DNA from 2 places in the Pseudoalteromonas sp. SW0106-04 genome. Region 1 is predicted to be linked to the other one. Evidence: predicted binding sites of a transcription regulator. Region 1 holds the regulator's gene; the other holds the start of a gene.
What was found. The regulator NrdR, encoded in region 1, represses ribonucleotide reductase genes. The targets are predictions, from matches to a motif close to AAACACNANATNTNGTGTTT.
Positions count from the first base shown of each region.

Region 2: a site for NrdR is predicted at 2,857-2,876, ahead of nrdA (class 1a ribonucleoside-diphosphate reductase subunit alpha). Genes of this name have one in related genera too.

Region 1 is NZ_BCAI01000006.1:16,637-20,761, reverse strand. Features, by position in the region: gene W04_RS08500 (error-prone DNA polymerase) at 1-35, shown strand, start outside; gene glyA (serine hydroxymethyltransferase) at 229-1,485, shown strand; gene nrdR (transcriptional regulator NrdR) at 1,578-2,027, shown strand; gene ribD (bifunctional diaminohydroxyphosphoribosylaminopyrimidine deaminase/5-amino-6-(5-phosphoribosylamino)uracil reductase RibD) at 2,029-3,162, shown strand; gene W04_RS08480 (riboflavin synthase) at 3,165-3,821, shown strand; gene ribBA (bifunctional 3,4-dihydroxy-2-butanone-4-phosphate synthase/GTP cyclohydrolase II) at 3,839-4,125, shown strand, end outside.
Region 2 is NZ_BCAI01000013.1:64,144-68,268, reverse strand. Features, by position in the region: gene nrdB (class Ia ribonucleoside-diphosphate reductase subunit beta) at 1-335, opposite strand, end outside; gene nrdA (class 1a ribonucleoside-diphosphate reductase subunit alpha) at 405-2,690, opposite strand; gene ubiG (bifunctional 2-polyprenyl-6-hydroxyphenol methylase/3-demethylubiquinol 3-O-methyltransferase UbiG) at 3,209-3,919, opposite strand; gene gyrA (DNA gyrase subunit A) at 4,108-4,125, shown strand, end outside.

The sequences.
Region 1 (4,125 bases):
CGGCACTGATACTGAAAAGCCGATTTTTTCATTAGCAATAAAAATAAAATAGTGATTTTTTATTTATTTTTATTATGTGTTGGATTTAAAAATATCATTCTTTTAGGGCTGTGAAAAAAATTCAATCCTTGTTTAAATAAGCTCACACATCCTTGATAGGCAAATGCGCGGTTTGCGCGTACAATAACACCTTTCAAATCGACAATTACGTTGCACCTAGGAGACAGCATGTTAGAACGTAGCATGAACATTGCAGACTTTGATCCAGAACTTGCCAAAGCGATGGGCGATGAGGTTTCTCGTCAAGAAGAGCATATTGAGCTTATTGCCTCGGAAAACTACTGTAGTCCACGCGTACTTGAAGCGCAGGGCTCACAGCTTACCAATAAATATGCCGAAGGCTATCCGGGCAAACGCTACTACGGTGGTTGTGAGCACGTCGACGTTGTTGAGCAACTGGCGATTGACCGTGCTAACGAGCTGTTTGGCACTGAGTATGCAAACGTGCAACCGCATGCCGGCTCGCAAGCTAACGCCGCAGTGTTTCAAGCGCTACTTCAGCCACACGACACTGTACTAGGCATGAGCTTAGCTCATGGCGGTCACTTAACTCATGGTGCACATGTAAACTTCTCAGGCAAAACCTACAATGCCATTCAATATGGTTTGAATGAGCAAACCGGCGAGATCGATTACGATCAAGTTGAAGCCCTTGCCCTTGAGCACAAGCCAAAGATGATCATTGGTGGTTTCTCAGCTTATTCTGGTATCGTTGATTGGCAGCGTTTCCGCGAGATTGCCGATAAAGTCGGTGCTTACTTATTTGTAGATATGGCACACGTAGCTGGCCTTATCGCTGCCGGTGTGTACCCAAGCCCAGTGCCTTACGCACATGTGATCACCACCACCACGCACAAAACGCTAGCGGGCCCACGCGGCGGTTTAATCATCTCTAATTGTGGTGATGAAGATATTTATAAGAAGCTTAACAGCGCGGTTTTCCCAGGCGGTCAAGGTGGCCCACTGTGTCACGTTATTGCAGCCAAAGCGGTGGCTTTCAAAGAAGCGCTACAGCCAGAGTTTAAAGCATACCAGCAACAGGTTGTGGCTAACGCACAAGCAATGGTATCAGTGTTACAAGAGCGCGGTTATAAAGTGGTATCAGGAAAAACGGACAACCACCTATTCCTGCTTGATTTAATCGATAAAGACATTACCGGTAAAGATGCTGATGCAGCACTCGGTAACGCCAATATCACGGTGAATAAGAACTCAGTACCGAATGACCCACGTTCACCCTTTGTCACTTCTGGTTTACGTCTTGGTTCACCAGCGATTACTCGCCGTGGCTTCAAAGAAGCAGAAGCGAAAGAACTTGCTGGCTGGATCTGCGATGTACTTGATAACATCGAAAGCACTGATGTTCAGGCAAAAGTGAAAGAGCAAGTGAAAGCAATCTGTGCTAAGTTTCCAGTGTATGCCTAAGCTGCACTAAATAGCCATTAGGCAAACATTTGTGTATGATAAAGGCCGCAAAAATAGCGGCCTTTTTGTTTTCTACAGGAACCCCAGTCACTATGCATTGTCCTTTTTGCAGCGCCAAAGATACCAAGGTTATCGACTCCCGATTAGTGGGCGGCGGCCATCAGGTTCGACGCCGTCGCGAATGCATTGATTGCCATGAACGTTTCACTACTTTTGAAGGCGCCGAGTTGGTGATGCCACGCGTGATTAAACGGGATGGCTCACGCGAACCATTCAACGAAGATAAGCTCCTTAACGGCTTACATCGTGCCTTAGAAAGGCGGCCGGTGAAAACCGAGCAGGTTGATGAGGTGGTGCATCAAATCAAGTCGCAAATTCGAGCGACCGGTGAGCGAGAGGTCAGCTCTTTGCTTATTGGCGAGTGTATTATGGAAGCGCTGAAAGGACTGGATAAAGTGGCCTATGTGCGCTTTGCATCGGTGTACCGCTCGTTTGAAGATATCCGCGAATTTGGCGAAGAAATCGCCCGTCTAGGGGATTAATATGAGCTTCAGTGCACAAGATGAGCACTTTATGCGCCGCGCTATTGCCTTAGCCTGGCAGGGGCGTTTTACCACCACCCCCAATCCGAATGTGGGCTGCGTGTTGGTTAAAGATGATAAGGTGATTGGCGAAGGCTTTCACATTCAGGCGGGGACGCCGCACGCAGAAATTCATGCCTTAAATGCCGCTGCAGAAAATGCCGAGGGAGCCACCGCATATGTGACCTTAGAGCCGTGCAGCCATACCGGCCGTACCGGCCCTTGTGCTGGCGCCTTGATAGCCGCCAAAGTTGCTAAAGTAGTGTGTGCTATGCAAGACCCTAATCCGCAAGTCAGTGGCCGGGGCATGGCGATGCTTGAGGCCGCTGGCATCGACGTTGAGTATGGTTTGCTTGGTGCCCAAGCCGAAGCGCTTAATACGGGCTTTTTAAAACGCATGCGTACGCAGCGCCCGTTTGTCACCTGCAAACTAGCAGCTAGCATTGATGGTAAAACAGCGCTCGCCAATGGCCAAAGTAAATGGATTACCTGCAGTGACGCCCGTGCTGATGTGCATAGTCTGCGAGCGCAACATTGCGCCATTGTCTCGGGTGCCGATACGGTAATAAGCGACAATGCGCAATTAAATGTGCGCCTAAGCGAACAGCAACTTGCCGATTACCCGCTGGCGCAAGTGCGCCAACCGGTGCGGGTGATTATCGACAGTCGCTACCGGCTCACACCCGATTTAGCGTTAATGCAGACACCCGGTAAGATTATTATCGTGCGCTCACGCACAGCACCTGCGCTTGATAAAGTGCAGCAATGGCCCAACAATGTAACCGAGTTGTATGTTGTCGGGGATAACGATGGCCATGTAGATTTAGACGCGTTACTCACGCAACTGGCTGCAGATGATATTAACTCGCTGTGGCTTGAAGGAGGCGCGACCCTAGCGGGGGCCTTTGCGAAGCAGCAGCTTATTGATCGTTATGTGGTTTATTTGGCCCCTAAACTTATGGGCCAAGATGCCAAAGGGCTGGTGAACATAGGTCCATTTGCCAATATGAACGACATTGAACAGATGCAATTCAGCGATATGCGCCCCATTGGCGAAGATGTGCGCCTTACCCTAGATAAAAGAGCAGTGGAATAGCCATGTTTACAGGCATTATAGAAGCAACCGGAACCTTAAGTTCACTCACTCTTGTTGATGGCGATTTAAAAGTGCGCATCAGCAGCGATAGTCTCAACATGGACGATGTGGCCTTGGGTGACAGCATTGCCACGAATGGCGTTTGCCTTACGGTGACACAAAAATTCAGTGATGGGTTCAGTGCCGACGTATCGCGCGAAACCTTATCACTCACACGCTTTGCGCATTACCAGCAAGGCCAACGTGTTAATCTTGAAAAGGCGCTGCAGCCATTATCAAGGTTAGGGGGTCATTTGGTTTCTGGGCACGTAGACGGCATTGCCGAAGTGGTTGATGTGCGTAGCAACGCCCGCGCTATTGAGTATTGGCTGCAAACCGACGCCGAACTGATGAAGTATATTCCTTATAAAGGTTCAGTGTGTATTGATGGTGCCAGTTTGACCGTCAACGAGGTTCACGGTAGTCGCTTTAAGCTGACCATTGTGCCACACACTTTAGAGCAAACCACGATTGCAGATTTTCAAGTGGGCACCCAGGTTAACCTTGAGGTTGACCAAATAGCTCGCTATTTAGAGCGCCTAATTAATGGCGCCAAGGCTGAGCAGCCTCAATCCTCAGTTTCCGAGAGCTTGCTGGCGCAAGCTGGATTTATAAAATAAACGATAATGGGCAAGATATGAGTTTAAACACCGCAGCGGAGATCATCGACGACATTAAAAATGGCAAGATGGTTATCCTCATGGATGATGAAGATCGTGAAAACGAAGGCGATCTCATTATCGCCGCCGAACACATCAGCGCCGATGCCATTAATTTCATGGCCACCTATGGCCGAGGCCTTATTTGCTTGACGCTTACCCAGGCGCGTTGTGAACAATTAGCACTGCCTTTAATGGTCAGTAATAATGGCGCGCAATTCTCAACCAACTTTACCTTGTCCATTGAAGCGGCCAAAGGGGTGAC
Region 2 (4,125 bases), on a different contig from region 1:
CATGTTTCTATCCAGGTTTCCAACTCAGGCAGCGACACGATAGGTAGCAAGGCAACGTTGGGTGAGCGTCCTTGAACACTGTCTAGCAGGGTTTGGTATTTCAGGTTACTCAAGAAAATGTGACGTTCATGATCGGGCAAGGATTGAAAATCAACACGGTCTTTGCTGACATCCACTTCTTCCGGGCGCCAAAAGAAAGACAGTTGCTTTTCAATTAACTTCTCAAAAATAGGGTACTTCTGCTGGTCGTAACGTGACACATTCACCGTTTGCCCAAAAAACATCGGTTCTTTTAATTGGTCGTTATGATTACGGCTAAAAGTGGTGTATGACATAGTCGTGGGGTCTCAATCTACTTGGTAGAACAACAAAGGAATGCGGCTGTACACAGCCGCATGCTGTAATTATATTTTACACGCGCCGCCTTCACAGCCGTCATCGGCTTGTTCTGGCTTAAGCTCGTCTTGCGAGTCAGCTGCACCATCACGAGTGTTATGGTAGTACAACGTTTTGACACCCAGCTTGTACGCGGTCAATAAGTCTTTAAGCAGTAACTTCATAGGTACTTTACCGCCTTCGAACTTGTTTGGATCATAGTTGGTATTGGCTGAAATCGTTTGATCAACGAACTTCTGCATAATGCCAACAAGTTGCAGGTAGCCATCGTTAGAAGGGATATCCCAAAGTAACTCGTACTGCTCTTTCAAACGCTCATATTCAGGCACTACCTGCTTCAAAATACCGTCTTTGGATGCTTTAACGCTGATGTGCCCACGCGGCGGCTCGATGCCGTTCGTGGCATTAGAAATCTGCGATGATGTCTCAGAAGGCATTAACGCTGATAGCGTCGAGTTACGCATACCATGGGTTTTAATGCTTTCGCGTAGACCATCCCAATCAAGGTGTAACGGCTCGTCACATACACTATCGAGATCCTTCTTATAAGTATCGATAGGCATAATGCCTTGAGCATAGGTTGTTTCGTTAAACTTAGGACAAGCGCCTTTTTCTTTCGCTAACTCATTTGACGCTTTCATTAAGTAATATTGAATCGCCTCAAAAGTTTTGTGTGTTAGCGCGTTGGCACTGCCATCGGAATAACGTTTGCCATTTTTAGCTAAGTAATAGGCAAAGTTAATGACGCCAATACCCAAAGTACGACGGCCCATGGTGGCGTTATACGCAGCAGGAACAGGGTACTCTTGGTAATCCAACAGGCTATCAAGGGCGCGGACACCTAGTTCGGCCAGCTCTTCGAGCTCGTCGAGTGAATTGATAGCACCGAGGTTAAATGCCGATAGCGTACACAAGGCAATTTCGCCTTCTTCGTCCATAACATTATTCATCGGCTTAGTCGGCAGCGCGATTTCTAAACATAAATTAGATTGGCGAATAGGCGCGACTTTCGCATCGAACGGGCTGTGAGTATTACAGTGATCCACGTTTTGCAGATAGATGCGCCCAGTGCTGGCACGCTCTTGCAAAAACATCGAAAACAGCTCAATGGCCTTGATACGTTTTTTGCGAATACTCTCGTCTTGTTCGTACTGCACATATAGCTGTTCGAACTTTTCTTGGTCTTCGAAAAAGGCATCGTACAAGCCTGGCACATCCGATGGACTGAACAAGGTAATGTGGCCGTCTTTAATGAGTCGGGTATACATCAGTTTATTAAACTGCACACCATAATCTAGATGGCGTACCCGGTTGTCATCGACACCTCGGTTATTCTTCAAGACCAGCAGATTTTCCACTTCCAAGTGCCACAGTGGGTAGAAGAGTGTGGCTGCGCCGCCGCGCACCCCACCTTGAGAGCAGCTTTTTACTGCCGTTTGGAAGTGCTTATAAAATGGGATACAACCTGTATGGTAGGCTTCACCGTTACGGATTGGGCTGCCTAGGGCACGAATGCGTCCGGCGTTAATACCAATACCGGCCCGCTGTGATACGTATTTAACGATTGCAGAAGAGGTCGCGTTAATGGAATCTAGGCTATCGTCACACTCAATCAGTACGCATGAGCTAAATTGACGAGTCGGTGTGCGCACACCCGACATAATCGGTGTTGGCAACGAAATTTTGAATGTAGAAACGGCATCGTAAAAGCGCTTAACATAGTCAAGACGCGTTTCTTTTGGGTATTCAGAGAATAAGCTGGCAGCCACTAATACATATAAAAATTGCGCGCTCTCGTAAATGTCGCCAGTCACACGGTTTTGGACTAGGTATTTACCTTCCAACTGCTTTACTGCGGCGTAGCTGAAGTTTAAGTCTCGGCTATGATCAATAAAGGCATCCATTTGCTCGAACTCAGACTGAGTGTAATCAGTGAGTAAATGTTGATCGTAGCGTTTATCTTCAACGAGCTTAACTACGTGGTCATACAGCTTCGGTGGCTCAAATTGGCCATAAGCTTTCTTTCTTAGATGGAAGATAGCAAGGCGAGCTGCCAAAAACTGATAGTCAGGAGTGTCTTTTGAGATCAGATCTGCTGCTGACTTAATGATTGTCTCATGAATGTCTTCGGTGCGGATACCGTCATAGAACTGAATATGGGACTTAAGTTCAACTTGTGAGACAGATACATTATTCAGACCTTCTGCCGCCCAAGTAATAACGCGATGGATTTTATCTAAATCCAGCGCTTCCTTACGTCCGTCGCGTTTACTAACAGATAGCTGTTGGTTCATAGTTATTGCCCGTATTTATAATTAGTTGTCTTAGCGCACGGCTGAGAAATACGTGTTGCCGCCCGTATTTACATCAGCGGATGTTACTTTACTGCCAGGATAGTGCTTCGCTATCACCTATTTATGAGTACAGCAGATTAAAGCACGGCCTAATTGGCCAAGATTTAAACACTATATATGGTGTTTTCATCACAGCGACTCACAAGATAGTGGGGTAGCGATGCTTTTGCAAGAGGCGCATACCTTGACAATCTGTGGATAACTACAAGGGGTTAGTGATCGTTAACCTTATAGCATTTTTAAAGCTGTATTTAGATGAAAATCAACGCCAAAAAAAACAATTTAAACGAAATTTTTGTACCGATAGCGACTGATTTTTTTATCATCAATACGCTTAAATTGTATTCGTGACGATCATTTTAAATCACTATATCTGGTGTTCAAAAATTAACAAGCCACCAGATATAGTGTATTCGTCATCCGCGAATTTGCCAATACAATGCGCGGATCATTTTCGATCACAGCAATTTTTCGAAGTGCAATAAATAGTTAACGCTAACGTCGTTATTAAGGGTAAATTGTTTTGTCAGCGGGTTATAACTTAAGCCGGCGCTGTGACGCACTTTGAGTCCCTGTTGCTCAGCCCACGTTATAAGTTGCGAGGGGCGAATAAACTTACTATGGTCGTGCGTGCCTTCAGGAACCATTTTTAGCACCTTCTCCGCGCCCACTATTGCCAGCAAATAGGCTTTAGTGGTTTTATTGAGCGTAGAGAAATACACGTTTGCTCCTGGTTTAGCGAGGCGGGCGGCGGCGGCAATAGCCGACTCGGGCTCAGGCACATGCTCAAGCATTTCCATACAAGTGACCACATCAAACTGTTCACTGTGGTGCTCGCTAAATGCCTCGGCAGTGCTTAACTGATAATCCACTTTTACCCCAGACTCCAGCGCGTGCAGCTTGGCGACATTTAGCGGCTCTTGGCCCATATCAATTCCCGTGACTTGGGCGCCAAGCTTGGCCATGCTCTCAGCTAAAATTCCGCCTCCGCAGCCTATATCCACGGCCCGCTTCTGCGCCAGTCCTTGTGCGTGCTGGGCGATGAAATCCAGTCGCAGAGGGTTGATATCGTGCAGTGGTTTGAATTCGCCGTCGAAATCCCACCAACGTTCGGCAATGGCTTCAAATTTAGCTATTTCACTGTGGTCTACATTTTGATGTTCGGTCATATAAAACTTCCTCGTGTTTATGAGGCCATTATACGGGGGGATTTTCGCAAATCGCAAAGATTTAGCGCCTGTAAAATCAAAAATAATGTGATAGCATGAACGCAGATAATAACGACAAATGACAGTCGCTGATTCTCCTTCACTTTGTTGGGGACGGAGGCTGTCAATGAAGAAGGAAAGTGGAATCAATGACTGATCTCGCCAAC